2 regions of the Blautia sp. 1001283B150304_161114_C9 genome follow, and region 1 is predicted to be linked to the other one. Evidence: riboswitches for the same ligand, from Rfam matches in the RefSeq annotation. Region 1 holds a riboswitch; the other holds the start of a gene.

Region 1 (9,703 bases):
AATAAAATATTGCCACGACAGACCGGGGGCACCACTCTCTGTCACACCAGTAGTTTACTTAAAAACTTACGAATATGCGCAGGTGCAAGTCCCTGCTATATGCAGGAGGCGCAGTTCATTTAATATTGCTGTTTATCTATTACTATGTGCAGCAATTAAGAGCCCACAGTGCAGGGCAAGGAGGAAAAAATGACACAGTATACAACGCAGATGGACGCGGCACGTCAGGGAATCATCACACCACAGATGGAAATCGTAGCAGAAAAAGAACACTTTGACGTGGAAGAATTAAGAGAACTGATTGCAAAAGGACAGGTAATTATTCCCTGCAACAAAAATCACAAGAGCATCAGTCCGAGCGGTGTCGGTGCAAAGCTGACCACCAAGATCAATGTAAATTTAGGTGTTTCCAGAGACTGGAAAGACGTTGATATGGAATATGAAAAGGTACATTCAGCAGTAGAAATGGGTGCAGAAGCCATCATGGATCTCAGCTCCTACGGAGATACCAGAAGCTTCCGCCGCAAACTTACATCCGAATGTCCGGCAATGATCGGTACTGTTCCGATCTACGACGCAGTAGTATATTATCACAAAGCACTTGGCAAGATTACTTCTGAAGAGTGGATTGATATCGTACGTATGCATGCAGAAGACGGCGTGGATTTTATGACTATCCACTGCGGTATGAATCGTGCAACCGCAGCACGTTTCAAACAGAATAAACGTCTCATGAACATTGTTTCCAGAGGTGGTTCTATTATGTTCGCATGGATGGAAATGACAGGAAAAGAGAACCCGTTCTATGAACATTTTGATGAAATTCTTGATATCTGCAGAGAGTATGATATCACTTTAAGTCTGGGAGATGCATGTCGTCCCGGATGTATTGCAGATGCAACTGATACTGCACAGATTGAAGAGCTGATCACTCTCGGTGAGCTTACCAAACGTGCATGGGAAAAGGATGTTCAGGTTATGATCGAGGGACCTGGCCACATGCCGCTGAACCAGATCGCAGCTAATATGGAGATCCAGAAAACTCTTTGCCATGGCGCTCCTTTCTATGTACTTGGACCGCTTGTAACAGATGTTGCTCCCGGATATGACCACATTACTTCCGCAATCGGCGGTGCGATTGCTGCTTATTCAGGTGCTGCTTTCCTCTGCTATGTAACACCTGCAGAACATCTTCGTCTGCCAAATGCAGCTGATGTAAAAGAGGGAATTATTGCTGCCAAAATTGCTGCTCATGCTGCTGATATTGCCAAAGGAGTTCCCGGTGCCGCAGAATGGGATTATAAGATGAGCGAAGCGAGAAAACGTCTTGACTGGGAAGAAATGTTCAAACTCAGCATGGATCCTGAGAAAGCAAGACGCTACCGCGCAGAGGCCAAACCTGAGAAAGAAGACACCTGCAGTATGTGCGGAAACTTCTGTGCCGTAAAGAATACAAACCGTATTCTGGATGGTGAAATTGTTACTATTTTTGATGAATGATGCTTTTATAAAAGCCGTATTTCAACATGTTTGATTGTTGAAATACGGCTTTTTATTTACTATATCTTCATCATATCTGACATAATACATCCACCGGCTGAACCATGTTCCATAATCTCATTTAACTGTCCTGTTCCCGGATGTATCCCTCCTATGGCATATACAGGAATCTTTACTGCTTTACAGACATTCTCCAGAAATTCCAGTCCTCTGGGTGGAAGTCCTTTTTTACAGTCAGTTGTATAAATATGTCCTGCCGTAAGATAATCAGCTCCCAGACTTTCTGCTTTCAATGCATCTTCTACGGAGTGGACCGAACTTCCGATCTGCCGGAAACCTCCAAGCTTTCCCTCATATTTTTCCAACAGAAATATTGGCAGATGAATGTATGGATGATGCAGTTTTTCTGCTACGTTTACATAGGTATGTAATATGCAGGGAACCTGATATCTCTTACAGATTTCCAGTATCTGCTCTGCCAGACGAGAATATTCTTCCTCCGGCAGATCCTTTTCCCTCAGAATAACCGCCTTCGGATGAAGGCTGCATACACGCTCGATCTGTTCTGCAAAGGGACGCTGACACAGGGAGCGGTTGGTAACTGCAATTACATTTTCATAAGGATTTTTCTGCATTTTAGAGGTACACATAATCATTCATAACCGGCTGAAGATCATGATCCAAAAGTGCCTTATAGACTTCATCTACAGACCTTCCGTCTGAAATCTCAAACTGGTCATCTCCTTTATCTTCGATATCCTCCACATGACTTCCGATTCCTGTGCTGACTCCTGCTGAAATCTTTGTCGCAGCAATTCCAACCAGGTTATCGCGTACACGCTCACACTCTCTGGTAGATACCGTAATGCTTGCAAATGGCATGAACAGACGATAGGCGCAGACCACCTGAAGCAGCTGTGGTTCATGTACATCCATAGGATTAATACGGTCATTGTTGATGATCGGCCGAAGTCTCGGACAGGAAAATGCAATCTCTGCATGAGGATATTTTCTCTGCAAAAGATATGCATGATATCCGGTGGCAAAAGCATCCTTACGGAAATCATCCAGTCCCAGAAGTGCAGCAAATCCTACTCCTCGCATACCACCCTTTAAAGCACGTTCCTGTGCGTTCAGACGATAAGGAAATATACGCTTGTGCCCTGCAAGATGCAGAGTTTCATACTTATCTGAATTATAAGTCTCCTGGAATACCGTTACATAATCAGCTCCGCATTCATGGAGATGTGCATACTCATCTGAATTCATAGGATAAACTTCAAGTCCGATTACTTTGAAATATTTCCGGGCAATCTTACATGCTTCTCCGATATATTTTACATCAGATTTTGCTCTGCTCTCTCCTGTAAGAATCAGGATTTCCTGCAGTCCTGTCTTTGCGATAGCAGCCATTTCCTTATCAATCTCTTCTGCATTCAGCTTTGCTCTGCGGATCTTATTATGGCAGTTAAATCCGCAGTAAATACAGTAATTCTCACAGTAATTTGCAATATAAATAGGGGTAAACATATACACACTGTTCCCAAAATGTTTCCTAGTTTCTTTCTGCGCAGCCTGTGCGATTTCCTCCAGAAGAGGCAATGCAGCCGGAGACAGCAGTGCCTGAAAATCCTCTGGTGTACGGTTATCATGAGCAAGTGCCCTGCGTACATCTGCCTCTGTATATTTATCATAATCGTAAGCATTCATGGCAGAAATAACCTGATCCATCACGTCTGATTCTTCCAGTACTTCCATTCCCGGAAGATATTTCATATGATCGATCCTGTTCTTTTTCATATCTTCCAGAATCACTTCATTGACAATACTTTCGTTGAAGTGTTCCCCATGTTCCATATTTTTTTCTGTTGTTTCCATTGATGTTTTCTCCTCTTTATTACCATTTAGTAACTTTCGTTTTCCTATAAATTAATACCTACTCCGCAGTTATAGCAATCCTCTAAAATAATGCATCTTAATCCAGCCCATCAGAGTGTGAAATCCTGCGTCAGATATCTTTGCCGTGCGTCAGCACGCCTGCAGATATCTTCCTTGTCTTTCGCACGCTGCTGAACTGTCTTAAATGCATTATTTACGAGGATTGCTATAATCAAAAATCTCATTTTAGAATGATTTTTTATTTATTACTCATGAAGAAAACCAGTCAGTGGAGAGGATGCGCTTGCACCTTTTTCCAGGGTTCTTCCCAGTCCGGCAAGGTATGCACTTCGTCCTGCTTCAATAGCTTTTTTAAATGCTTCAGCCATTATCTGCACATCACCTGCTGTGGCAATCGCAGTATTTGCCATAACTGCAGATGCCCCCATCTCCATGGCTTCACACGCCTGAGAAGGACGTCCGATTCCTGCATCTACAATGATTGGGAGCTCAATTTCGTCAATCAAAATCTGGATAAATTCCTTAGTGCACAGACCTTTATTAGAGCCGATCGGAGAACCCAGCGGCATGATGCAGGCAGCTCCGGCATTTACCAGATCTCTGGCTGCATTCAGATCCGGGTACATATAAGGCATTACTACAAATCCTTCTTTTGCAAGAATTTCTGTAGCTTTAACAGTTTCATAGTTATCCGGAAGCAGATATTTTGAATCATGGATCACTTCGATCTTTACGAAATCACCGCATCCGATTTCTCTGGAAAGTCTGGCAATACGAACTGCTTCTTCTGCATTTCTGGCACCTGAAGTATTGGGAAGAAGAGTAACATTTTTCGGAATATAGTCCAGAATATTTGCCAGTCCACCTTCATTGGCACGACGCAGAGCCAGAGTGATGATCTGCGCATCTGCCTTTTCAATACATGCTTTCACCAGATCCAGAGAAAATTTTCCGGATCCCAGAATAAAACGGGAAGTAAATTCATGACCTCCCAGAATCAGTTTGTCTTCATTATTTGTACTCATAATTTAAGTCCTTCTTTCGTATATTATAATGTGATATCAGGATATTCCTGTTTATCTTCCACCTCCCATGAAGCTGACTATTTCCAGTATGTCATTTTCATGTAAAACAGTAGTGCTGTACTCGGCTTTTGACAGAATTCTTTCATTTAATTCTACTGCAATCTGGCTGGGCACATAGCTGTTTTCCTCCAGATATTGCTCTATTGTAAGAGTATTCTGCAATTCTTTTGTTTTTCCATTAACAGTAACAAGCATACTTTCTCCTTTCCGGGAAAAGAAGGTCTGGCCTCTACAACATAAAAAAGAGTCCACAAAAGAATACACCCGCGGTGGTGCACCCCTTCATGAACTCTGTTCACTCTCATCTTTCCCAATATTCATCTGTTATAATGTAAATTTCCCTGTAAGCCCCCGGTTTTCTCTCACTTATTACAGATTGATTACCGGACAGCTGAATTTCTTCAAATGCATGAGATAAATAAAAAGGAGATGCCAGTCATCTCCCTTTAAAATCATATCTTATAGGTTCCTACGTTGGCATTATCCAAATCAGGTATATGGGTCGAAGTTGATGACTTCCTCTCAGCCTGCACTCACAAGCTCCCCTTTCTTTACATGGATAAAGTATAATCTTTTATCCCATGTGTGTCAAGACCATATTTCTACATCCTCAGTTTCTTATGAAACTCCCGCATCGTATCCTTCTTGCAGAAGATAAACAGTGCAGCCAATGTCAGAAAACTGATTCCGGCACAGATTACTGAAGGTACGGCAAACTGCACAATTCCAGTCCAAACCAATATCATCGGAATCAGTCCTGCAATTCCGGCCTGTACAAGATAAAACAGATATTCTTCCCTTTCCAGACGGTTTATTTTTGCGATCACAGGAACAGAAAACTGCACTGCCAATATCCCGAAAGGAATCACAAAATCCACAGACCAGCCCTTCCATCCGGTAAACCGGTCCCATAGGATCGCAATTACTGATATGAGTAAAAGCTGCCACATTTCATTCTTCAGAATATTCCTGCGTTTAAAATATGCTACCATAACTACCAGCCACGCACAGGCACAGCCTGCTCCTGCAAACCAGAACCAGTCCAGTGATCCGGCTGTCATGAAATTGATCATTCCGCAGATTACCGCAATCGCAAGACACAGAAAACTAAAGGTCTGAACCACTTTCTGGTTTTCTTTTTTCTCCAGTTTCTGTCTCTCTCCATATCCTGGAAATTCATTTTTTAATTCTCTGTGTGAAACGTTTTCTTCACTCAGCATTCTCTGGAAATTTCTCTGGATGCTGTCATCCGGTATCTTGGAGGTGAATCCCAGAACCATCTCATCTCCGTAAGAGCAGGAACACATCTGAAGAGAATTGGTGCTTGCAAAAATTCCGAAATGCTGAATATATTCTTTATACTCTTCCGGAAAGCGGATAATTCCAATGTTGGAATAAACTGCTGTGATGCTTCTGCTTCCCAGGTTTGCTCCGATCATCAGAAAGTATTTCTTGATTTCCAGCGGTACAACACGTACCAGTGGATTCTTTTCGATGCGCACATATCCGCTCATATGCATGGCGATTTTTTCTTTTGCCAGTTCCTGTTCAAACTGCCGTTTCACATCTGCCAGAACTTCTTCAAAAGTTGTTGTATCTGAAAAAGTATAACCAACCTCGATCCATCCAAAGAAGTTGGTCATGGACTGAGATGGAAAATAGTTTCTCAGATTTACCGGGATCATCAAAGCTATGGGGCGTTTCTGCTGATTCTTCGGTACTTCTTCCCGAATGGAACACAGCATCATGGCGGTCAGCAGGATCGTGATGGAGACACCATAGGAACGGGCTCTCTGGTGGATATCTTTTACAGAAAGAACCACTTCTGTAATGTGCATATCTGAATGAACCAGCTTCTCCCCTTTCAGCTTTACCGCTGCTTTTTTCTTTTCTTTGTCCTTCGGTATATCTGAGGAATAATACTGGGAAAAGCTGTCTTCTTCTTTGTCTCCGTGCGTGATTTCTTCTGCATTTTCTATCCTTGGAAGATTGCTTTCCGGATGTGCAAGGATCAGGTAATTCTGTACCAGTTCCTGGAGAAAATGCATAGCTCCTGTACCGTCTGTCAGTGCATGAAATACTTCAAAATTGATTCTGTTTTTATCATAGCTGACCTGAAACAAAAGGGATTTTTTATCCGGAATATACAAACGGCTGCATGGCGGCTCTGTCTCCTGTTTTACAACGGCTCTCAGACTTCTGTGCTCCAGATAAAACCAGAACAGACCTTTTCTCAGAACTGCCTGAAACAGCGGATATTTTTCCATTGCCTGATCCAGTGCGCTTTGCAGGATTTCCCCGTCAACCTTTTCTTTTAGCTGACAGTAGAACCGAAAGACTCTGGTATCGTCTTTTCCTGTCACCAGAGGAAATGCCAGTGCCGCATTATCCAGTTTTCTCCATTTCGAATATCCTGTATCCATAGTTTCCCTGCTTTCTTTTTCATCTTGCATATTTTATATCTTTGATACTCCCTCATAGATAAAACAGAAAACTGCCCTGCCCTCTATAACTGCTGTCTGAATAAACAGAAAGTGTAATCAGAGTATCTTTTCATAACTCTTGTTCAAAAATTCGTTGATATATTTAAAACTCTCCTGTACATGCAGAAACTTGATTCCCAGCGCGAAAAATCCATGGAAGGCACCATGAATCCTGTGGAGTTTTACATGATTTCCGGCTTCTTCCAGGTTCTTTGCATATGCTTCCCCTTCATCCCTGAGAGGGTCATATTCTGCTGTGAGGACCAGAGTTTCCGGTAAATCTTTCAGATTATTTTCCAGAATCGGAGCAAAATATGGATTTTGTCTGTCCTCTTCGGTTCTCTGGTATAAGGTAAGATAATCTTCCATTTTTACTGCTGTCAGGAGATAATCGCTTCCATTTTCGTGTACGGATGGATAAGGAGATTCTTCTGTATAACAGTTTCCAAGTGCCGGATAGATGAGAATCTGGCGTTTGGGTGTGAAGTCGCCTCTGTCTCTTGCCATCAGGCATACGGCTGCTGTCAGGTTTCCACCTGCACTGTCACCCACGATCGTGATTTTCTCAGGGTCTGTATTTAAGATCAGCTCATTCGAGTAGAGAGCTTTTGCTGCCGCATAGCAGTCCTCCAGGGGAACCGGGAATTTGTGTTCCGGAGCAAGCCTGTATTCTACGGAAACTACAATATGTGCTGTTGCCTGTGCCATTCTGGAGCAGACACGGTCATAATTTTCCACGCTTTCCGTTACCCAGCCACCGCCATGAAAAAACAGCAGGATTGGAAATATATTGCCCTCTACAATCCCTGCCTGCATTGCTTCCTCTGTCGGGAAATACAGGCGGATCGGCACGGCATGATCTCCGTTATAAACTTTCGCATCCAGCTTTTTTACAAAAATCCGCATAGCATCCAGTTGTTTCAGATCTGCCAGTTTTCTGGAAGAATCCACTTCTATATTTCCATACGACAGTGTATGCAGAATTGTTTTCATTGTCTTTGATATCAATATTTCTTATTTCCTTTCTGACTATATAAGCATTTATTTATTATCCGGTAACGCCCGTTGCGTCACTATAAGCAGGCATAAAAATCCTTTGTCCTATAGCACACAACCAGGCGGATCATTTCACATACTGCTTATACTTAATGACGTTCATCCTCATTGCTGTACATTTCACAGAATCTTGCAGCAAATGCAGGTGGTTCATCATGTACATATAAATGGGAAATGTCTCCAAATGCACTGACACGGAAGCTTGCGATTCCTTCCCGTCTTTCTTCTGTGTTTACGGTTGTCACAGAGCTTGGCGCCGCACACAGTCCATGCCAGAGTACCATAGGAGATACGCTCATCAGATGACTGAGAAGTACACATTCCAGTCCGAAATGGCAGAAGAATACCAGTGTGTCATCGTTTGCCTTTGTAACTCTGTAATAGTGTCCTTCACGGACATATCCATGCTCAGCCAGAAGTTGATCAAATTTTCCGGTTACATAATCATAATAGCCTTTGGCGTCTGATTTCTGTAATCTTTCGTTTTCAAACCAGTGATCATACTGATAAAATCTCTCGTCCTGTGTCCAGTCCTGTGGCAGCCAGTCCCACAGGATTTTCTTTCTGTCCGTGATGTCCGGGCGGTCGATCAGGACATTAAATTCCTGTAACCAGTCACATTCTGTTGCTGTCCGGTTCATCTTTTTTAAGGTAAGAGAGGCGGTGTCTCTTGCTCTTCCAAGAGGGGAAACATAAAACTCTTTTACATCAAGTTTCGCCAATCTCTCCGACAGATATTCCACTTCTTTCCATCCTTTTTCTGTCAGAGAATCAATGGAATAATCCGGGTCCCCGTGTCGTACGATCACTAATTTCATTTGTATTTCTTTCCTTTCCAAGTCACTTATGTATATGTTTATGCGATATCCGGAGCGAAAAATATTTTACTCCCAATACCTCATAAACGAATTAATTCATCACAGAACAACTCCTGTGATTCATTATTTTTCTACTCTGTTTTATTTTACATTTTCCATTACAAATCTGTGTGCATTTTTATAGAAAATCTTTTCTGTCAGTTCTTCTGTAAAACCGTGTTTCAGAAGTTCTTCTCTTAAAAATGGCATAGACTGGACACCTTCTATGTGTGCCGGGAAGAGTCCGTCGCAGCCGTCGAAATCGCTTCCAATGGCAAGGCAGTCTTCTCCGCCCATTTCCAGCACTGCATCCATATGTTTCAGAAGGTCAGATATCTGTGGTTTCTCACCAACGAACGGTGCGAAGAAATTCATTCCTATGATTCCTTTTCTGGAGATCAGCTCTTTCAGATGTACTTTCTGAAGGTTTCTCGGCGCATCCCACACTTCTCTGATATCAGAGTGAGAAGCCATGACCGGTCTGTCTGTCAATTGAAACAGATCTTCCACTCCCTGATCTGACAGATGGGAAATATCCATCACGATTCCCTGATCCGTCAGGACTTTTACCATTTCTTTTCCTCTGGCAGTCAGACCCTTGGCCTGATCTGCGGCTGCTCCGCAGGCATATTCATTTTCATAATTCCAGGTCAGCATTGCGAAGCGAAATCCCATTTCCCGGATCTTTTCTACATATTTACCCATAATGGATAAATCCTCAATAGATAAAAATGCCGCTGCTTTTCTCTGCCTGTGTGCTTTTTCCATTTCTTCTCCGGTCAGGCACAGAGCGATCTTGCGGTTTTCTTCTGCAAGATATGCC
Region 2 (23,539 bases), on a different contig from region 1:
ATCAATGGACTGGAAAAACTGAAACTACAGGAAAGAATCGTCTTGGTACACTAATCGTAGAACCCAAGGCTACTGTTTTTGACAAAATCTTTTCCCTTAATAGTAACGTGTACCAATTTGTTTTAATTGATAATAATCATCATATTTTTAGAAATACTACTGAACTTTCAGAACAGAACATTTTTGAGCTCGTAGAAAATAAACGTCTGAATACACAGACGTATAAATATACAGCATCTTCTTTTTCCACCAGCATAAATAATCTGCAATTATTGCTGATAACTAATCAGTCATTAGTTTATAAAAATGCCCGGATGTTTGTAATCCTGTTGCTTTTCCCCTCTATTCTTGCTCTGATTGCAATCATCGGAGCAACACGCTTTATCTCCCGGAGCATAGCAGATGAATTTGACTATTTTATGGAAAAACTGAATAAAACAAAAGCGATCAATAATGATGCATTTATCCATATGGAGAGTTCCATTGAATTTTCCCAGTTATCCAATGTATACAATCAGACTCTTTCACGTATCCATACATTATCTGAAAAGATCCATGAACAGGAAATTCTTACAAAAAACATTGAAATTGAGAGCCTCCAGGCACAGATCAATCCTCACTTTCTTTACAATACTTTAAATTGTATTTCCGGCCTGGTAGATATGGATAGAAAAGAAGAATGTCATCATGCTCTGACTGCACTTGCAGATATTGAACGCATGTCCCTGAAAGGCAAGCCATTCAGCACCATAGAAGAGGCTTTGTATTATGTAAAAGAATATACCTATATACAGAAGCTCCGTTTCGGAGATAATCTGTCCATTTTAATTGATATTCCCAAATCACTATACCATTACTATATTCCCAAACTGATCATCCAGCCTCTAATCGAAAATGCAGTGATCCACGGAACATCAAAAATCTCTGACAAAGGTATCATTGCCATTCTTGGAAGTACCGATGGTACCAACCTTCAGATTTGTGTAAAAGATAATGGTCCAGGTTTTTCCCGTGAATTTCTTGAAGATTTTTCCAAAAGTTTTCAGCAAAAGCCAGCCACCTCTTATGGCATTTACAATATTGATAAACGACTAAAGCTCTATTACGGCGAAGATCATGGACTGATCCTACAGAATAATGAAAACAGCGGAGCATGTATCATAGTCCGCCTTCCTTTGAAACTAGTGGAAAAACCAATTGAGAAAGCAGGAAATTTGAAATGAAAATATTACTTGTTGACGATGAATCAATTGCACTTCAGACCATGGAAAATATAATCCGGCAGTCTGACTTTAAATCCCATACCATCCTGACAGCTTCTAATGCAGCAGATGCCTGGACCATCATTCAGACAGAGAATCCAGATATTCTGTTTTCGGACATTCAAATGCCCTGTGAAAACGGAATTAGTCTTCTTCAGAAAATATCCGAATCACAGCTAAAACTGCTGGTCATCTTTGTCTCCGGATACTCTGAATTTTCTTATGCACAGGCAGCTTTGAAATATGATGCTTTTGATTACCTTCTCAAGCCACTGAACAGTGAGGTATTTCTTTCCTGTCTAAAGAAAGCCATAAATGCAATTCAGGAACAGGAAAATATGGAAAAGCAGAAAAAAATGCTTTCCAAATTTTTTAAGGAAAATCAAAGTCTTTTGAAAAAACAGTTTATAGAAACTTTGCTGATTAATCCTGTTACCAGTTTTTCACCAGAACAGCTCCGACAATGTCTCTCACTTGGTCTAAACCCGGATCTATTTTATTTAATTGGGGTTAAGTGTAACACTACGAACAGGATGAACATCCTCCAGAATCAGGAATACTATATTTCTTATTCTCTGTCTAAGAAGATCAATAAAGATTATGAGGGCATTGCATCCTGTTATATTGGAAACATTGTATATATTCTCATGCCTGTTACATCTGCTGATCCTATTGCTGAAGCCAAAAGTCTGGCCCATTCACTTGTCTGCTATACCAGGGAAAAACTTTTTTCTTCTATCACAATCGGAATCAGTGAACTTGGCAATTCTATTCAACAGTTTCCAAAGCTCAATAAACAGATACAGTATTGCTTTTCCTATAAAGCTTCCGATATTGTTTCACTAGAAGACAGCATTTTATTTTTTGCAGAAATAAATGATTACAATTCCAGTATTATTGAGATTAACGAGATCATTTCCAATCTAATCAATGCCATTCAGACACGTAATCTTTGTGATGCGCTGGAAATCGGAGATGCTTTTTTTTCACTGATACAGAATGAAAATCTGCTCAATCAGCAGGATGCTATCAAACTAGTAGAATTAAACCTCCATATCCAGCTTAAAAATTTCCTGGATGACTCTAAAGATAGTAATTACCTTACTACTCCGATCACACGCTATTGTATGGAACAACCTTGCAGCGAACACAGCAGAACTGTTTTTTCCAACTGTATTAAAAACATCATCCAGGAGCTGTCCAGTGTCACCACACGAAACACAGGGATAATCGTCAATGCTGTTATAGAATACATACATAAAAACTACGAAAAACAAATTGGATTAAATGATGCCGCAGAATTTATAAACCGTAATAGCTCCTATATTTCCCGATTACTCAAGAAAGAACTTTCCATGGGCTTTTCACAACTTCTCACAGAACGCCGAATGGAAGCCGCTAAGGATCTTCTTGCCCATACTACCATGAAAGTATCTGATATTTCAGAAAAAGTAGGCTATACTTCTACCAAGTATTTTAACCAGGTTTTTTATGCTAATTTCCAGATGACGCCTACAGACTATCGTTTTATCATGAAACAGTTGTAACATTCTTTCAAAGACCGCCCACCAGAAATATATCCTAAGAGACTGTCTGACAAACAAAAGGTGCTGACCTGGTTCTGATTCATACTGTCCCCCAGGCAGCACCTTTTAAAATGTTTAATGTTAATGCTTTTACTTTCCACAGCACTCCACAATGGTTTTCTCCACATCTTCTATCTGGAAAGGTTTTGCCAAATGTGCAGTCATGCCGGCTGCGAGACATCTTTTGGCATCTTCCTCAAATGCATTTGCAGTCATTGCAATGATCGGAATTGTTTTTGCATCTGCCCTGTCCATGGCACGTATGGCTTTTGTTGCTGCAATACCATCCATAACAGGCATCATGACATCCATCAATATGGCATCAAAGGTTCCCGGAGGATTATTTTCGAAGTGCTCCACCGCCTGTCTGCCGTTTTTTGCAACTGTAACCTTCGCACCGTCATCTGTCAGCAGCATTTCTATGATTTCAGCATTAAGCTCATTATCCTCGGCTGCCAACAGATGCAGTCCACGAATATCATATTTCTCAGCAATTTCCTTATCCTTTTTCTGTTCCCGGGCAATCTCAAATGGAATGGTAATGACAAACACAGATCCAACTCCCACCTGACTTGTCACTTCAATACTTCCATTCATCTGCTCAATCAAGCCTTTAGTGATCGCCATTCCCAGACCGGTTCCCTGATAAACACTACGGGCATCTGTTTTTTCCTGTGAGAACGGATCAAAAATATGACTCAGGAACTCCGGCCTCATCCCTATACCTGTATCAGAAATCGTCCATCTGTATGTACAGATCCCATCCTGTACATCTGCAGCCTCCATTACCGTAGTAATCTTTCCTCCCGGCTGGTTATACTTAATACAGTTTCCATAGATATTCAGAAAAATCTGGCGAAGATGCAGTGAGCTTCCATAGACATAAGGATAGGGAATATCCTCCTTATTTTTCTCATAAATCCACTGAATGTCCTCATCTGCTGCCCTATGAGTGATAATACTCTCAATCTCATAAACCAGATCTTTGAGACAGATATATTCATGAGTCAGAACAATATGACCTTCCTCTATTTTACTCATCTGCAGAATATCATTGATAAGGGAAAGCAAATAATCCGCTGCTATCTTCATCTTTTTATGATTTTCCTGTATCAGTTCCTTATCCTCAAAATGAGTCTCGTCAATCTTTAACAGACCAATAATACCATTCAAAGGTGTCCTGATATCATGGCTCATACGGCTGAGGAAATTCGTTTTTGCCCTGCTTTCGGCACGCATCTCATTGAAGGCGGCCTGAAGGCGTGCCTGTTCCTGCTCATCCCGTTCATGTCTCTGTGTGGTATCCTGCAGCAGAATGATCGCATAAATCATAGGCACCTCAGCAAGGATTTCTGTATCAAACACCACCATCCTGGTCATAAGAACTGTTTTCTGTACCCAGCGGATACTTCCATCATCTTCGCGGGCACAATATTCCACAGACATATTTGTTTCTCCGTTCTCAAACCTCTTACGAAGTTTTTCACAGTTATCTGTCATGCAGTAACCGGCAATTGTTTCCTGGGTAATTTTTTTCTCATATTCCCAACAATAATCCCGATAAGAACATGGAAGCGGGTAGTCCATAAAAAGTTCCCGGCTCTTCTGTTCTTTTCCATTCAGTACGATCCTTCTTTCCAGAGCATCCTTTGTCAGATTTACTGTATAGATCACATCTGACAATTCCAGAAGCGCATCCACATAGCTGTCATTTTCCAGGATTGACTGTTTCAGTTGTTCATAATAGAGCTGAAGCTGCTCTTTTGCACCTGTCTGACCTTCAGAAGTCTTTCGGATGGTTTCAAATGCCAGAAGAAAATGATGCAGCTTTTTGTCCTCATCCCAGTCCACCGGAATCAGTGTCAGGCGGTTATATGCCCCCTGTTTTCCGATATTATACTCATATTCCAGAACATCTTTCTTCGTATGCATCTTCTTTTGAAGTTCCGAAATCTGCAGCCCTTCGCGGATATCTGCCTGACAGGACTTTTCAATCTGCTCCTCTATGATCTGTTCCACTGCTCCGGAATATGCACCATCAGAGGCCAGGAAAAAATTTTCACTGGAACGGATTGCCCGATAAGTATCCATCCTGGCATCACAGTACAGACAATCCGAGAAATTACTGCCATGCTGATTAAGCAGCTTTAACAGCTGATATCCCTGATGCTTTTCTGCAGCAGCTTCTTCCCTTTTTACATGATTCTTATTGATATACATGTTTTTGTCTGCGCAGTTAAACAGTTCTCTCATTGTACTTCCGGGAAAATCGCCGGCCAGTGCAAAGCCTGCTGCATAGCTCAGGGGAGTATCCGGATACACTTTGGATTCCTCTCTCATATCTCTGCGCACCTTTTCAAGGCACTGTGTAAGCTGTTCCCTGTCCAGTCCATGGGTAACTGCAAGAAACTCATCTCCACCTGCTCTTCCCACAAACTGCTCTGCCGGCATGGAAGCTCGCAGGCAGATGGCAAATCTACGGATATAGGCATCACCGGCTTCATGACCTCTGCTGTCATTAATACGCCGGAGATTATTAAGATCAAAACTGCAGACACCGGTATCTGCATCCGGTTCTTCCTCACTCAGTAATTCTTCACATTTATTTTTGTTCGGAAGTCCCGTCGCATCATCCAGATATACTTTTCGCTGCAGCAGGCGGTTCATTGCAGCATATTGTATTGCTTTTATGAACTCATATCCGATCAGCAGCATCAACACAACTATATCTGCTGTGATATATTTCTCAAGCAATGATAAGGATGTGGCTTTTTTCTGCGAATATTTTTCGGCCAGACCTGTTGCTTCATCGCAGATCACAAAAAACTCCTCACTTTCCGGAATGATATCTGTGTTTCTGGCTCCTTTGAACCTCACAAGATAAATTTTCTTATACAGGTCAGAGAATTTATCATCCAGTTCCTGCATTTTATTCTGAAAATCAACATCATTGAGACGTACAAGATTTAATTCATCATTTCCATTTCGCAAACCGTCAATAAAAGTTCTTATCTCATGGATCATCTCATTTTCCTGCTGCGTGGAAAGCTCCAGTTTTATGAGTCTCTGTGTCTCTCCCCTGACTAAACCGGTATAATTTACAATACGGGCCGTTCCCTGAATATCTGAGACAATTCCCATCATTATGATAATAAGGATAGCCAGAATAACTGCCAGAACACCAATACTGACCTGAATAATACTTGATTTCTTTTTCTTATTCTTTACTTCAGACATGGCCCTCCCCCTTTTGTTTTATTTTGGAAAAATACTTTCTGCATTCTAACTATTTTACCGTACTTTTTCCGTTATGCCTACCACAAATTTATTAATACTATATCGATTCCATAAAACAATGCTACCTTTTCGGAACCATATGGTTCTATATAGTTGCAGTAATGCATATTAATTAAGAGGCTTGCTATAAATTTCCAAACAGGCATCAAAAACACCCGGCAAAATTACTTTTCATAATCTGCCGGGTGTTCTCTTTCGCCCTCTCTGTATGGATTATTAATAATGTCTTCCAGACGGTCGAAGTTATATTTTTCTTTTTCAGTTTTTTATTTGACTGCTCCGGTAATACCTTCTGCAAACTGTTTCTGTAATACAAAGAATACGATCATTGTAGGAATAGAACAGAACAATACACCGCACATCAGCATACCATAATCTGTCACATAACCTGTGATCAGGTTGGCGATCAGCATTGGCATAGTCATTGCCTTGTTGTCTGTCATGATTACCTTTGGCCACAGATAAGAGTTCCATGCATTCATAAAGGTAATAACAGCAGCTGCCGCATATGTAGATTTCATTGTAGGAATGAACATCTGGAAGAAAATCCTCACTTCGCTGAGTCCGTCAATACGTGCAGCTTCAATAATATCAACCGGGAATGATCTGGCATTCTGACGGAACATCATGATCATAAACGGCGTGGAAATAATCGGAAGGATAAAACCTACTGCTGTATTCAAAAGTCCTGCCTTGGAGAACATTTTGAATAACGGAACCATAGTTGCAACCTGCGGAACCATCATAGCCAGAAGCAGGATTGAAAATACTCTGTCTTTCCACTTATCATGGTAAACTTCAAATCCGTAACCTGCGATAGAGCAGACCAGAAGACAGATCACTGTAGTAAGGATTGCATAAAAGAAAGAGTTTCCAAGTGCTCTCCACAGTGGCTGCTGGGATGTAAGATTACGGAAGTTTTCCATAAAATAGCTTCCCGGAATAATTCGTCCACGTGATACATCTGTGGATGTATTAGTTGCAGCTGAAATCATCCAGTATAACGGGAATACTGAAATAAATGACACGATGATCAGAAAAATATAGGTTGGAATCAATCTTCTCTGAATGGCTGATTTGTTTTTCTTAGTCACGTGTATCACCTACTTTCAAATTAATAAATGCAAGTACAGCTACCATAATGAATATGATAAATGACATTGCTGCTGCATATCCAAAGTTTGGTACGTTAATAAAACATGTATTGTAAATATAGTGGGACATTGTGATTGTTGAGTTTGCCGGTCCACCCTTTGTCAGGTTGACAGACTCATCGAACAACTGCAGTGTACCATTAATTGACATGATGAATGTCATGATAATTGTCGGTTTCAGAAGCGGAACTGTAATCTTCCAGAAAGTCTTCCAGCCATTGGCACCGTCAATCTTGGCTGCTTCATATACAGAATATTCGATATTCTGAAGTCCTGCCAGATAGAACACCATATTATATCCGGTCCATCTCCAGATCAGCGCAAGGATAATTACAATCTTGGCACTGGCGGAATTTCCCAGGAAGTTATAGCCGGTAGATAAGATTCCAAGTTTGATCAGAATACTGTTGATCAGACCATCTGTAGCAAACATGGAACGGAAAATCAATGAATAGGATACCAGAGATGTCGCACATGGAAGAAATACACATGTACGGAAAAATCCCTTAAATTTCAAATCTTTGTTATTCAGAAGCTGTGCCAGAAGAATTGCCAGTATCAGCATGATTGGCACCTGAATGATCAGATACAGGAATGTATTTGCAATAGACTGCTGAAATACCTTGTCTGCCAGAATACGTTTATAGTTGCTGAAGATCGGATCTGCAAATCTCATATTTGCTCCGGCTCCGGTCTGCAGGGAAATGATAAATGCACGTATCATTGGATAAAAGCTCATGATCGCGATCATGATAGTTGCAGGGGCCAGAAACATCCATCCTGCTGCTCTCTGCTTGCCAAGCAGAGACATACCTTTTTTCTTGGAATTCACGTGAACTCCTCCTTTCAAAAAACTCTGTAACTGTTCAGCATTTTGCCGGACAATTACCAACTCTTTGCAGTAAAATGGGGGACTGCTGGCAGTCCCCCGCACTTACCTGTTTTCATTCACTTAATTACTGTCTACAGATTGCTTCACAGTTTCACTGTTCCCGCAATCCTGACATCATCTGATCCTTCGATCAGAATTTATTCAGTCATCTTGAATGCCAGAGTATCCTGAGCTTCCTGAAGAGCATCTTCTACAGATGTACCGTTTACAATATTTACAACTGCTGTGTTGACACATTCTCTTGCTTCATAGTGATACGGTGTTTTTGTGAACTCCGGAATATGAGAAGAGTATTCTACAATTGTTGAGAAGATTGACTGTCCACCGAAGAATTCGTTTGGCTCGTTGTAAACCTCAGATTCACCTGCCGGCAGATAACAGGAGATTGCACCTGCTTCCGGAAGGATTGCATCATAGAACTCTGTGCTGGAACCAAATGTGCTTGCAAGGAAATCTTCTGCAAGTTCTACATTCTGGCAGTTGGATGTAATATACCAGGAAGATCCACCATTGTTTGCATAATTTGTAGCTGTATCAACATCATCTACTTTAGGCATTGTTGTGATCTGCCACAGACCCTTCTGGTCTTCTGTAGACATCAGAGTAGCTGTGATCCAGTTACCATTTACGATACCTGCTGCCTCACCGCCTGTAATAGTAGCGATATATTCATCCCAGTTATTTACAAGTTTAACAACGTCATTCTTAACCAGATCTACATAAAGATTGATACATTTCTCTGCCACTTCATTGCCTACGATGTAAGCTTCGCCATCTTCGTTTACGAAGTTAGCTCCGCAGGACTGCATCATCATCATCAGAGTATCGCCGCCTGTAGCTTCACTTGTAAGAAGATATTTGCCTGTTTTTTCATGAACATCTTTACCGATTTCCATGAATTTGGACCATGTGATATCTGTCAGATCATCAATGGTATATCCTGCTTCGTCAAGGATATCTGTACGATAGCATGCAATAACAGCACCGTTATCAAACGGAACACCATAATGTGTATCATCTACCATGGAATAGGACTGTTTCAGTTTACCAAAATCATCCCAGTTAATGTTGATATCTTTCAGATCTGTGAATGCATCCGGATAGCTCTTCAGATATTTCTGATAGCTGTTGTCCTGCATAAGAACGATATCAGGAAGTGTGCTATAATCGCCTGCATTTGCTGCTGTTGTCAGTTTAGTCTGGCAGTCATCAGAAGATGTTTCTATAATATCTACAGAAAATCCCTCATGGTCTTTTGCATACTGATCCGCTGCGATCTGCATGGATTTGATGTTGAAGTTCTGATCCCATGCCCATACGGTTAACTTGTTGTCATCATCAGATTTCGCTGAAACAACTGTAGCTGATCCTGCAAAGGATGCTACCATAGCACCGGTCATTAATACTGCGAGTAATTTTTTTCTCATATTTATGTCCTCCTTTATTAAGCTTATTCTTTCTTCCGAATCGCTTGTAAGCTGATTATAACATCCGATTTTCAGGTATAGTTTGCATAACCGTACACATAATGTGCAATTTCGATCATTTTATGTATTTTGCACTATTTGAAATGCCAAAAAATCTGTTTTTTGTTCACTTTCTCATTTGCACCGCTTTTTCCATGTGATTTTAATGATAAAATCCACTTTCATGGACAAAAAAATATATTTTTTTGTCTTTGAAAATGGCTTTTGTTCTTATTTCATAAATTTTTCATTCAATTTTTGTACACATTTTACAATTTTCAATTCATTTTATGCAAAATAGACTTTTTCAGGATATTGTGATTTCATCGCATGAAGCAGTTCCTCATTAAGATCAAGAAGCAGTTTTATCTTGTGCCCGTCTTCCCGGATAATCATTGTATAATAAGGAGTATCATCATCATAAGAGGTATAATCGTACTTTTTCAGTTTCTCCGTTCCGCCATTCCTTTTGTACCTTGCAACACTTTCATGCCAGTGCGGTGCCACTGTCTCCAGGCTGCTCAACTCCAATATATGAGCTGTTTTGCGATACTTCTTGCCATAGATCACATCTATTTCCAACTGACCGTTTTCCATCGTGTATTCATAATCCTTCTGACTGAATATATCAAAGACAAAATACAGCCCTGCAAGCATAAATCCCGGAAGCATAAATGCCTGGGAAATCGTGATTCCCATAACCACAAAAAGCACTGCAAAAACAATCATTACCACACGCAGGACTCCGGACATACTCTTTTTCTTTCTTGAGACCTGCTCCACAATCTTATAGTTCATAACTTTTTACCATCCTTCCTCTGAATGAATATCGAAATCCAAAAGCTGCTGTTCATAATTCTCCGGCCGCTTTCTCCATTCAACCGGCGTCACTCCCATTATCTGTCTGAAGTTCCGGTTAAACGTTGAATTGGTCGTGAAACCACATTTGTGCGCAATATCTGCCACCGGTATATCTGTTGTCTGCAAAAATTCACAGGCAGTATGAATCCGCACAGAATTAATATACTCCAGAGGACTTACCTTCATATGCGATGTAAATACTCTTCTGAAATGAGTTTCACTGATGTGACAGATCTTCGCCAGATCCTCAATCCGAATGTCTTCCATATAGTGATAAGAAACAAAATCCAGTACGCGGGTGATCATATTTGTAAGTTTTCCTGTTTCCTCTTCCACCCTGTCTTCCGGTGATGCCCGGTTCAGTCTGGCAATTTCTACAAGTAGTGCCGCAAGAACTCCACTGGATTCTTCAATATAAAATTCTTCTCCTTCACGCATGATATTCATGATCTTAAGAATTTTTTCAGCTATGGAGGGAGACTCATTCTCTTTCAGAAATAAAGCCTTAGAATATATTCTCTGGATCATTTTTTCAGCCTTTACCGGATTGTTCAGAAATTTTTTCATAAAACCTTCCACATCTATGAAAAGATACTCCCATTTACTAACCGTACCCAGATCACTGTTAGTCGTATGAGCATAATTGGGTGGAATCACCGTAAATTCTCTTCCCGAAAACCGCCTTTCAGCCTCACCAAACGCCATAAATCCATCCCCTTCATAGCAGAAACCAATCTCCAGATAATTGTGAAAATGAAGATAATCCACATCATTTCCATAATTCTGAACCCACTTCTGCCCCAGAAGAGCCAGAATCGGACTTCCGGCAGGCATCTGGTAATAGCGGAATTCCATCTTCGGTTTTCTTCTCTTCTTTGCCATACAGTCACCTCATTTTCTGTTCTGCATTTTCACAATATGATTTTACCAGTTTTTTATATATATTTCGATATTTTTGTACATTTTTCAACAAAAATATACAAAAACACCTGACAGACTACTTTTATAATCTGTCAGGTGTCCCCTTTCCCTATCTGTTATTATCAATCTTTTTATTCATAGTCTCATGGCTGAACCCGAATAATTTTGACTGATGACAGTTCTATACATGTCTCTGATATCATTTTATTTTCTTCATGATTGTGGTTTTCTCTTGATTCCACACTGAATTGCATCTGTCGGACAGACTTTGCGGCATCTTCCACAGCGAATACATTCCGGGCTGTTGGAGTTTTCCACAGGGTCAACGATCATCTGGCAGGCTTTTGCACATTTTCCGCATTTTATACACTTATCTTTATCCACTCTGTATTTATACAGAGAGACAGGATTAAAGACAGAATAAAGTGCTCCCAGGGGACAGATATATTTGCAGAACGGACGGTAGATTAAAATGGAGAGAATGATCGTTATGACAAGGATCACATTCTTCCATATGTACAGCCAGCCCAGTGCACTGCGCATGGATTTATTCAGAAGTACCAGCGGCAGTCCGCCCTCCAGTGTTCCTGCCGGACAGATCAGTTTGCAGAAATAGGGTGCCCCCTGTCCCATAATATCCACAAGGAACAATGGAAGCAGGATCACAAACACTGCAAAAATCACATATTTCAGCTTACGAAGCAGTTTATCTCCCTTGAATGTGCGGATTTTCTTAGGAAATGGAATCTTATTTAACAAATCCTGGATCAGTCCAAAAGGGCAGAGAAAACCGCAGATCAGCCTTCCCACCATAGCCCCGATGAAGATAAGAAATCCCACCACATAATAAGCCATTTTGAAATTCCAGCTCCCTATCACCGCCTGAAGGGAACCAATAGGACAGGCGCCAACAGCACCGGGACAGGAATAACAGTTCAGGCCCGGAACACAGGCATTTTTCAATTTGCCTGTGTAAATTTTGCCTGTGACAAAACCGGTAACATGACTGTTTGTAATGAACGCCCACAGTGCCTGAATTCCGTGGCGTGGCCACTCATTAATCTTCATATTTTTTGTATTTTGTTTCTTATTACTTTTGTTATCGCTGTTCTTTTTGTTACTCATGATAATTTATTTTCTTCCTATTCATATCTTCCACAGACTTATCTTATGACAATGTTTCCGGTTAAATCATCCTATTCCTACACATTCCATACAGATGTTAATGGCTTTTGTAAACACCACTGCCAGCTCTCCGCGGGAAATTCCATATCCCATAAAGCAGGCTCCCACAAGCATAAGAATCACAGCCGGCCATTTACTGTTCCATATTTTGCTGGTTTTTAATTTATTCATTTATTTTCCCTCTGTGACATTCGCCAGCTCTTTTTCCACAATCTCTTTCCACTCGTCCAGGCTGTGGCTTCCGGAGTAAGTCTCGCCTACAATATTTCCATTTTTGTCAACAAAGAATGTTTCCGGGAAAGCGGAGATTCCATTAAGACGTCCGTTCATCATTCCGGAATCCGGGATCAGGAATGGATAGGATGCCTTTGTTTTCTTCTGAAGTACCTGAGCCTTTTTCACTGCTTCCTCATCCTGCTTTCCACCACTGCCTACTGTATCCAGTGTCACGCCTACTACTCCTACTCCTTTATCCTTCATCTCCTGATAAAGCTTCTCCAGATCAGGAATCTCATTGACACATGGAGAACACCAGGTGGTGAAAATATTTACCATAGTCAGATCATACTTGCTGAAGATATCCTGTGTGTAAGTTTTTCCATCAACTCCTGTTGTTTCAAATTTGCCTACATTTGTTCCTTCAGCTGCCTCTGTACTGTCAGAAGTATCCTGCGGCTGATCAAATGCAGAAAGCATCTGGAACGGGGTCATTTCTGTAAGTGTTACTTCAATCCCCTCCACGTCCTTTAACAGATCTGCATCCGCATCCTTGTTTGTGCTGAGATAATATTTATATTTGCCATCACTGCTGGTACCCAGTTCTTTATGCTCTGTGCAGCCGGTAATCGTATCCAGATCTTTTTGGGATTCCTCATCATACATTCCGATCACACCTACTCTGCTGAGACTTTTCAGCCAGTCGTCATATCCGGTGCCCATCTTGTCCACCTCTGCATCCTTCTGCTCATCTGTCAGGGTGCACCAGCTTGCTGTGGCATATGTCACTGCATCTGCATTGTCATTCCATCTCTCATCTGTAAACATGGAAATGTTCTTCTTCTCCATCTGCTCTTTCAGATCTTTGGAAATCCCTAATTTCATTCCAAGGAATGGATATTCATAAGTATCCTGTGCCGGCTGAGCAATCTCTGACGGTTTGAAAGATCCTGCGATCAAGCCCTCGGAAGCTGCCACACTGCCATCTTCTGCTGCCTGAGCATCCTTTCCATCCATCTGAACCGCACCTGCACCGGCTTCCTCTGCAGGCACTGAAAGAGTTTCCTCTGCACGTGCAGTTACAATACCTCCCATAGATGTCACACTTAATACACCTGCTGCAAAAATCGCCATTAATCTCATTCTTCTGTTTTTCATTATAAGTAAGCTCCCTTCATTTTTTACTGCTATGATTTTTATATTACTTTTAAGCCAAGCCGATAAAAACATACACTTCTCTACCTGCTCCTAACCAAATAACTGCTTCACAGTTTAATTGGTTAATTCCTTATGTCTGTCTGCAGATCTGGATTTCATCCCCGCATAACAGGCATCGTTTTATTGATATGCACACATTATAGCATCTGAGAAATAAAATCTGTGTTAAGAAAATAACTTTTTTCGAATTTTATTTCACGGCCAGTCACAGACGAATCTGAAACTTGTTAAAAGAACTTTATAATCGAATATTTTAGAGGATTGCTATAATATGAAACATTTTCTTTTTTTTACACGAATTTTATACTTCGTGTGCTATGATAAAATTGATAATATATCAGAGTCAAAATTTTAATCGAATCAAGTAAGTCCCCTGCGGGGGGTGCGAATATCCGCTTGACTCGTACAAACGCAAAATATCTTCTGGCCTTTTGATTTTGATATTATAAAACTATGAAACCGGAAATTCAAAAAGGAGATTATCATGCACATTTTAATTATAGAAGACGAAGAACAGCTCTGCCGTTCCATGGCAGAGGGACTCCGCATGGACGGATACGAAACAGATACCTGCTTTGACGGGGAAGAGGGACTGGAATTATGTATGACAGAGAATTACGACCTGATCCTTCTGGATCTGAACCTGCCGGGAATTGACGGTCTGGAAATCCTGCGTCAGTTCCGTACCTTCAATACCAATACTCCTGTTCTCATACTCTCCGCAAGAGTACAGATTCAGGATAAGGTGGAAGGTCTGGATCTGGGAGCCAACGATTACCTTACCAAACCATTTCATTTCGAGGAGCTGGAAGCCCGTATCCGCAGCCTTACCCGCCGTAAATTTATCCAGGAGGATGTCTGCCTGAGATGCAGCCGCATTACCTTTGACACACGCACAAGAGAAGCCAGTGTAGATGGCACGCCTCTTGCTCTCACCAGGAAAGAAAGCGCACTTCTGGAATACTTTCTGCTTCACCGCAACCGGATCATCAGCCCTGAGGAAATGATTGAGCATCTCTGGGACGGCAGCGTGAACAGCTTCAGTAACTCTATCCGGGTGCACATTTCTTCCTTAAGAAAAAAACTGAGAACTGCTCTTGGATATGATCCTATACAGAATAAGATTGGACAAGGATATATTATGGAGGACTAAATCTATGAAATTTTATTCAGAAAAACTTTCCCCCCGCAGGCTCTCCCTCCAGTGGCGGCTCACATTGCTAATCTCCGGATTGGTTATCACAGCCTGTGCACTGATGTATTTCTTCATCAGCCGTTCTGCTGTGACCGGTCTGGAAGGGATTTCCGACTATGTAGTTCTGGTCACCCCTGACAATTCAAGCCCGATCTCCATCAATGTAGATCCAAAAATCCTCATCCCTGATCTGGAAAACCAGATCCAGAATACCAAAAACAACTTTCTGTTCCAGAGCATGATCGCCACAGGTATCATTATTCTTCTCAGCAGTATCTGTACCTGGTTTGTCACCAGAAGAGCCCTGACCCCTCTGCGCAGATTCAGCGACAGAATCAGTCAGGTACAGGCACAGAATCTGTCTGAACCGCTGGAAGTCCCACTCTCAGAGGATGAGATCTCGCGTCTGACCAGATCCTTTAATGACATGCTTGCCCGCCTGGATAATGCCTTCTCTGCACAGAAGCAGTTTGTGGCAAGTGCAGCACATGAGCTTCGCACACCCTTAGCTGTAATGCAGACAAATCTGGAAGTTTTTCACAAAAAACCGGAACACGCACCCCGGGAATACGACAGACTTTTCACCATGCTTCAGGAACAGACCGGACGGCTTTCCCATCTTGCAGAAATCCTGCTGGACATGACAGGTCTTCAGACTGTAGAGCGTTCTGACACCATTTCCCTTGCAGCACTCACAGAAGAAGTTTTCTGCGATCTGGACCCGGTTGCAGACAAGCATCAGATCCGGCTTATTCAGACAGAAGGTGACTGTACTGTTACAGGCAGCTATATCCTTCTGTACCGGGCAGTCTATAATCTGGTTGAAAATGCGATCAAATATAACCGGCCTTCCGGTTCCGTTACTGTAAACATTCATTCTGCAGAATCTGCAGTCCTGGAGGTAACTGACACAGGCATCGGTATCTCCCCTGAAAATCAGGAAAAAATCTTTGATCCCTTCTACCGTGTGGACAAATCCCGCAGCCGCGCCATGGGCGGTGCAGGTCTGGGGCTTGCTCTTGTAAGCGAGATTGCCAGACAGCACAACGGCCAGGTAAAAGTAACCCAGAGCAGCGAAAAAGGCAGTACCATTGCCCTGATACTGCCTGAATCAACTGACTATTGATTTTTTCTCTTATTTATTTTTTTCCAGAATCTGAATCAGTTTCTGTGTATCTTCCATAGTAGTAGCCCAGCTTGTGGCAAAGCGGATCACAGAGTGTGTCTCATCATACTTCTCCCAGAATCCGAACTCCACATCCTGGGCTATTTTTTTCATTACATCATTGGACACAATACAGAAGATCTGATTGGTGGGAGTATCCAGAGAAAGCTGATATCCATACTTCTTCAGTGCATCCTTGATCTGCTCTGCAGCTTCCATTGCAGGTTTGCCGATCCGCAGGTACAGCCCGTCCGTAAACAGCTCACCAAACTGGATTCCTGCAATCCGTCCCTTGGCAAGCAATGCTCCATGCTGCTTGATGATCGTAAAGAAATGAGGAATCCGTCCTTTCTGCGGTATAACCACTGCTTCTCCAAACAATGCTCCGCATTTGGTTCCTCCAATGTAAAATACATCGCTAAGTTCTGCCAGATCAGTGAGAGTCACATCGTTCTCCGGGCTTGCCAGTGCATAGGCAAGGCGGGCGCCATCCACATAAAGGGGGAGATGATTTTCCCGGCAGACTTTGCTGAGAGCTGCTAATTCCTCTCTGGAATACAGGGTACCATACTCTGTTGGCTGGGAAATATATACCATCCCAGGCATTACCATATGCTCATAATTGGCATCATCATAGAAATCCTTCACCAGCTTCTCAATCTGCTGTGCAGAGATTTTTCCATCTTTCTGCGGTACTGTCAGAACCTTATGTCCACCAAATTCAATAGCGCCAGATTCATGGGTTGCAATATGACCTGTATCCGCAGCCACAACTCCCTGATAGGATTTCAAAAGTGCATCGATTACTGTGGCATTGGTCTGTGTTCCGCCAACCAGCAGGAATACTTCTGCCTCCGGCGCATTGCAGGCTTCTCTGATCTTTTCTTTCGCATCTTCTGTGTATGGATCCTGACCATAGCCCACTGTTTTCTCCAGGTTTGTCTCCATCAGCTTCTTCATGATCGCAGGATGCGCACCTTCCATGTAGTCACTGGCGAAATATAAACGTGATTCTGTATTTTCCATTTTTATCGTTATGTCCTTTCACTGCACTATCTGCGCATTTGACTTTTTTATTCATAGCTTCTGTTCTGTACCGGAACGCTATTCATTCTGTTACTCTATTTTTCTTAGCATTTCTCCCATCTGCTCTTCTGACTTTCACAGATGGAGTTCCACTGACAATTCCCACAGATTTCTTTCCTCTTTCCTGATGCCAGGATTTTCTTTTGAACAACATCTGTAAAATCATCAAATTCCATGATCTGTCCATTCTCCAGGCCGCATAGTTCCAGCACTGCATTGTCATATGCTTCTACAAGTGAAAAGGAAGAACAGCATCCTTTTTCATTATTGGGACAGGCAGAACAGATCTCGTCTGTATCTGCATGAAGCTGTATCTTCGCTCCCTTCTGGAAAATATCCAGCATTTCCTGCATATGTGCGGAAAATCCATCACTGTATCCCTCACCCTTGAAATATGCAAGGCACATTCCATGGTGAGGGCGTAGTGGAATATTTTTTATAAAAGACATCTTTGTGCACCTTTCTCCTTAATTTTTTAACATATTGGATACTTTAACACAAAGCGTTTTTATTGACAACTTTTTTTATTTTATAGTTTACAATCCAATAATTCTATATACTGATCGGATTTCATCAGACTTACTGGATAAAATCAGAAAATCCTTTTTTACTTTTTCTTCATTTACCAGCCTTAGCTACCCTCATATTATAAAGAAAGGTACCCAATGATGCCAGAATAATCAGCACATATCCTGTAAAGCTGTACTTATCCGGAATCTCTCCAAACAGGACAAATCCCAGCATCGTGGCAAAAATAATCTGCGAATAATCAAAGATGGAAATCTTCCCTGCAGGTGCATAGGTGTATGCAGCCGTAATCGTAAACTGTCCGCCCGCTGCGAATAATCCTGCCATCAGCAATGTCACAAGCTGCTTCATACTCATGGGTGTGAAATGGAACAACATCCAGGGTACAACCGACAAGCAGGAGAAAAATGAAAAATAAAACACAATAACCGGTCCCTTCACTCCGTGAGTTCCCAGTACACGCACCATCGTATACGCAATTCCTGCTCCCAGTCCACCGCAGACTCCAATCAGTGCCGGAACAAGTGCCGCATTCTGAAATCCCGGTTTCACTACAAATAAACATCCGATAAACGCCAGCGCAACACACGCTGCCTGTGCCGGTCTGATCTTTTCCTTTAACAAAAGGAATGAAAAAATAATCGCGAAAAACGGAGACAATTTATTCAGGATCGATGCATCTGCCACCAACAGATGATCAATGGCATAAAAGTTACACAGAATCCCCAGTGTCCCGCACACACAACGCAGGATCAGCGGTCCCCAGTATTTCTTATCCACCTTCGGCACTGTACGATTTTTACAGAGAATCACCGCTGCAAACACCGCCGCCACCAGATTCCGGAAGAAACTCTTCTCCACAGACGGCAGATCACCTGCCAGACGCACACTCACATTCATACAAGCAAAGAAAAACGCCGACAGGATGATCATTATCATACCCTTTATGTAATTTTCCTGTTTCATCAGATTTAACCTGCCTTTCTGTCCATGCAGACAGCTTCTTTTTATCATATGCTGTCTGTCATCTACCTGTTAATCATAGCACGGACAATCGTTTTAGTACAAATAGATTTTTTATTTCAATTCGTCCTAAGCCATGATATACTATAAGAGCTGTCGAACCTCCAGCAGAAAGGAGGTGAGTTTCATGGAAGAAATTCTCGTCACATTTCTTGTCTCTGTTTTAGCAGGCGTAGTTAGCTACTACATATGCAAATGGCTGGACGGCAGACACTAGACAGCAACAGCCCAAACGGAACAGCTCACCGTAACGAGCAAGAAAGCCCTCAGAGCTGCAACTCTGAGGGCTTTTGTTTCTTTAGTTCGCTTCATGGAATCTCGTCACATTCCTTAGCTACTGTTAGTATATGCTGAGAAAAATAAAAAGTCAACTTAAAAATAATATTAGGTAGTGTAAATTTACTGTAGGAAATTTACACTACCCTGCTTTTACATCCCATTGACTTTTCCAAAAGCTTGTGTTACTCTAAAGCGTGTTTGAAAATTGTAACGCACATCTTGCGTAAAGCATTTTTCAAATACGCTCTAACAAAAGAAAATCTGCATAATGGATAATAACAACGGGAGCCTGTGGGACAGGCTGAGAGGAAGATAGATCTTCGACCGCACCTGATATGGATAATGCCAGCGTAGGGACTGTATTTGTATATTAAAATCTGCCAGTGTGTTATTCCGGCAGATTTTTTTTGCAGGATTTTATCTGTTTCCTGCACAACTGATAATGTCTGCTTCGGCAGACCAAATCTTCATTTCAAGGAGGTTCATTATTATGAACACAGACAGATCAAAAACACTCAGAATGGTCATGCTCGCCATGATGGTTGCCATCGGCGTTGTCATCTCACCTATTCTGAGAATCGAGGGTATGTGCCCTACTGCACACCTGATAAACATCGTCTGTTCCGTACTTCTGGGACCGTGGTATTCATTGCTTTGTGCCACTCTCATCGGAATCATCCGAATGATGTTTATGGGTATCCCGCCACTTGCACTGACAGGTGCCGTATTCGGCGCATTTTTATCAGGCGTTTTCTACCGCGCTTCTCATGGAAAGATTATCTGCGCAGTGATCGGTGAAATCTTCGGAACCGGTATCATCGGCTCTCTGGTTTCCTATCCTGTAATGGCATTTCTTATGGGCAGAAGCGGACTGAACGCATTTTTCTATACGCCAATGTTTCTGGCAGCAACCTGCATGGGCGGCACCATTGCCTACTTCTTCCTGAAGGCCTTAAGTCACGCAGGAATGCTTGCCAAATTTCAGCAAAGCCTTGGAGCAAAAGTATATGATCGTAAATCAGACAAATCCCAGACAATTGACCAGAACAGCACAGCCGCTGATTCACTGCATCACTAATCCGATTTCTATTCATGACTGTGCGAATATTATTCTGGCGGCCGGAGGCCGCCCGATCATGGCAGAACATCCTGCTGAAGTAGCTGAGATCACCAGCCATGCTCAGTCACTGGCACTGAATCTTGGAAATATCACCGATGCGCGTATGAAATCCATGCCTGAATCTCTGAAAATCGCTGCCAGTCTCCACATACCTGTTATGCTTGATCTGGTAGGAACCGCCTGCAGCAATCTGCGCTATGAATTTGCGCAGAAGCTTATGAACATCCACATGCCTGAACTCCTTAAAGGAAACATGTCTGAACTTCTTGCCATGTCCGGACAGACCGCACATGCAATCGGAATTGACGCAGGCGTACAGGATGTGCTTACAGATGTCAATCGTTCCCATCTGAAAGAACTTTTCCAGGAAAAAGCTTCCCAATGGAATACCACACTTCTTATCACAGGCAAAGAAGATATGATCGTCTCCGCCAGTAAGTGTGAATTTATCACAAACGGTACTCCTGCCATGTCACAGATCACAGGAACCGGATGTATGCTTGGAATGATCTGTGCCACCTATCTGGCAGTTACAGACCCATTTACAGCGGCCCTGTCAGCAGCCAGAGAATTTGGCACAGCAGGAGAAAGAGCAGAGAAAAACAGCTCCGGACCCGGAAGCTTCCAGACAGAGCTGTTCGATCAGTTTTACAATCTTTTATAAAAAAGTTCCCGTCAGACAACATGGCCAAATTTCTTCCATATTATCTGCGGGAACTTTTTTATGCTATTTCCGCACTGCGCATCTTTCCCAGTTCTCGTCTCGCAAACACAATTGCCAGCACAAATGCCGCTGCATCTGCGATCGGTCCTGCATACATCACTCCATCAATTCCCATAAACAACGGAAAGATAATGATCAATGGCAGAAGAAAAATCACCTGCCGTGTCAGAGACATTACAATACCCAGCTTCGCCATACCGATAGAAGTAAAGAAACCGGAAGATACCGGCTGGATACCGTTTGCAAAGGTCATAAACATAAATATTTTCAGATAACGTTCTGCAAACTGAAAATACAGATCACTTCCTGTTCCGAAGATACCCACGATCTGGTGTGGAAATATCTGGAAACAGAAAAAAAATATCGTTGCAATTACTGTACAGGCAGTTACAGAATAACGGTATGCCTGTCTTACTCTGTCATATTTCTTTGCTCCGTAGTTAAATCCCCAGATTGGCTGACTGCCCTGAGAAATACCAATACAGATTGCCATAAACACCATATTGACTTTGGAGATAACACCTACACAGGCAATGGGAATATCACTTCCATATACGGAATTTGCTCCATAATAACGCAGAATATTATTTAATACGATCTGCACGATCGCCATGGCAATCTGATTAATGCAGGATGCAAGTCCCAGAGAAATAATTGCTTTAAGATATGACAGCTTTGGTTTCAGCATCCCACCGGACAGATACATTTTGCGGAACTTACAGAAGTACACAATTACCAGAACTCCGGAAGCAACCTGTCCGATCACTGTTGCCCATGCAGCACCCTTAATTCCCCATCCGAATCCAAAAATAAACAGCGGATCCAGAATAGTATTGATGATCGCACCTATCATAATACAGACCATAGAATAAGTCGGACTTCTGTCTGCTCTTACAATATGATTACCGCCAACAGACAAAATATAAAATGGAAGTCCTAATGCCGTAATTCCTGTATAGTCAACAGCATATGGCATAACATCTGCAGTTGCCCCGAACAATGTCAGAAGTGGTTTCAGGAACATCAGTACAATCACAGCAAGTATCAGACCACTGATTGCCAGTGACGACAACGCAGTACCTGCAATCCCGCTGGCTTTCTTCTCCTGTCCTGCCCCCATTTCCAGATTATAATTTGATGCACCGCCAATTCCCAAAAGCAATGCCAGCGCAGTTGCGACCGTTGTAACAGGAAACGCCACATTTGTAGCTGCATTTCCCAGCATCCCCACACCCTGTCCAATAAAAATCTGATCCACGATATTGTACATCGCACTGACCAGCATACTGATGATCGCAGGAATCGCAAACTTCGCGATCAATCCACCTACCGGTGCTATACCAAGCGGATTCTGTGCCTGCGAATTTATCTCCTGCGTACTTTGATTATCTTTTTCCAAGTAAACTCCATCCTCTCTCTACATATTCGATATAATTTCTGTCACTGCTATTTTGTAATAAAACACTTTTCAGGATAATCTCTATTATTTCCCTGCCCCACTATACCGTATCATTTACTTTAACATTTATTCTCTTTCCCTGCAACGTAAAAAGCATACCGACTCTTTCTGAATTTTTCAAAAGTTTACATACTTTTTGTCCTTTTTCTATCCGGTATCACCTTGGAATCATTCCATATCGCTTCTTAAACTGCCGGAAAAAATAACTCTGGTTTTCATAACCGACACCCAGAGAAATTTCTTCAATAGACAAATCTGTCTGCCTCAACTGTCGTTTTTCATGGCTTTAGAATAACAAAAATAAGGACAGTTTTTCAGATTCTTATTAGACTGAAAAACTGTCCTTATTTTCTATTTATATCTCTACACCGAACAACAGCTCTGCAGTTTCGGTTAAAACCGCGTAGGTTTATTCACATACTTTGCCTTATACTTAGAATACACAATCGTCTGGTCCTTATACAGTCCATAGTATCCTGAAGCCGCATAACTGATAGAAACAGCAATCAGATAAAAAGGAACTCCCTTAAATCCAAACATTTCAAATGCGATCAGAATTGATGTGATCGGGCAGTTTGTCACTCCACAGAATACCGCCGTCATTCCACATGCAGCACAGATAGATGGCGAAAATCCCAGCCAGTTTCCCATCACACATCCTAATGTAGCTCCTATACAGAACGAAGGAACAATTTCCCCGCCTCGGAATCCTGCACGCATTGTCAATGCAGTCAGTACCAGTTTCCAGAAGAAGTCCAGAGGTCTTGCCTGTCCTTCCTCCACTGCCTTCTCAATCAGCTCTGCACCTGCGCCCATATAATCTGAAGTTCCCAGAAGTAATGTAATTCCAATCACCAGACAGGATCCCACAACTACACGCACATATGGATTCTTAAACCACC

Evidence for each region. A riboswitch is a leader RNA that binds a small molecule or an ion and turns the genes downstream of it on or off. The one in region 1 is predicted to bind thiamine pyrophosphate.
Region 2: linked by a shared signal. The riboswitch ahead of thiW (energy coupling factor transporter S component ThiW) and the one ahead of thiS (sulfur carrier protein ThiS) in region 1 are both predicted to bind thiamine pyrophosphate.

Annotation. Positions count from the first base shown of each region.
Region 1 covers NZ_JADPGO010000010.1:1,017-10,719, reverse strand. The annotation lists gene thiC (phosphomethylpyrimidine synthase ThiC) at 190-1,500, shown strand; gene I4V44_RS06930 (thiamine phosphate synthase) at 1,560-2,135, opposite strand; gene thiH (2-iminoacetate synthase ThiH) at 2,137-3,378, opposite strand; gene I4V44_RS06920 (thiazole synthase) at 3,645-4,424, opposite strand; gene thiS (sulfur carrier protein ThiS) at 4,476-4,679, opposite strand; TPP riboswitch at 4,933-5,041, opposite strand; gene I4V44_RS06910 (DUF6320 domain-containing protein) at 5,087-6,907, opposite strand; gene I4V44_RS06905 (alpha/beta hydrolase) at 7,025-7,960, opposite strand; gene I4V44_RS06900 (histidine phosphatase family protein) at 8,113-8,841, opposite strand; gene I4V44_RS06895 (dipeptidase) at 8,983-9,703, opposite strand, start outside.
Region 2 covers NZ_JADPGO010000036.1:877-24,415, forward strand. The annotation lists gene I4V44_RS14885 (sensor histidine kinase) at 1-1,223, shown strand, start outside; gene I4V44_RS14890 (response regulator transcription factor) at 1,220-2,809, shown strand; gene I4V44_RS14895 (ATP-binding protein) at 2,939-6,085, opposite strand; gene I4V44_RS14900 (carbohydrate ABC transporter permease) at 6,412-7,239, opposite strand; gene I4V44_RS14905 (carbohydrate ABC transporter permease) at 7,232-8,131, opposite strand; gene I4V44_RS14910 (ABC transporter substrate-binding protein) at 8,329-9,618, opposite strand; gene I4V44_RS14915 (hypothetical protein) at 9,946-10,455, opposite strand; gene I4V44_RS14920 (helix-turn-helix domain-containing protein) at 10,462-11,400, opposite strand; gene I4V44_RS14925 (4Fe-4S binding protein) at 11,653-12,564, opposite strand; gene I4V44_RS14930 (CD1871A family CXXC motif-containing protein) at 12,631-12,795, opposite strand; gene I4V44_RS14935 (TlpA family protein disulfide reductase) at 12,796-13,998, opposite strand; gene I4V44_RS14940 (response regulator transcription factor) at 14,543-15,211, shown strand; gene I4V44_RS14945 (sensor histidine kinase) at 15,216-16,379, shown strand; gene I4V44_RS14950 (threonine aldolase family protein) at 16,389-17,444, opposite strand; gene I4V44_RS14955 (DUF1284 domain-containing protein) at 17,549-17,953, opposite strand; gene I4V44_RS14960 (DMT family transporter) at 18,123-18,998, opposite strand; TPP riboswitch at 19,606-19,709, shown strand; gene thiW (energy coupling factor transporter S component ThiW) at 19,825-20,412, shown strand; gene thiM (hydroxyethylthiazole kinase) at 20,342-21,118, shown strand; gene I4V44_RS14975 (MATE family efflux transporter) at 21,177-22,577, opposite strand; gene I4V44_RS18355 (helix-turn-helix domain-containing protein) at 22,795-22,905, opposite strand; gene I4V44_RS14985 (chloride channel protein) at 23,031-23,539, opposite strand, start outside.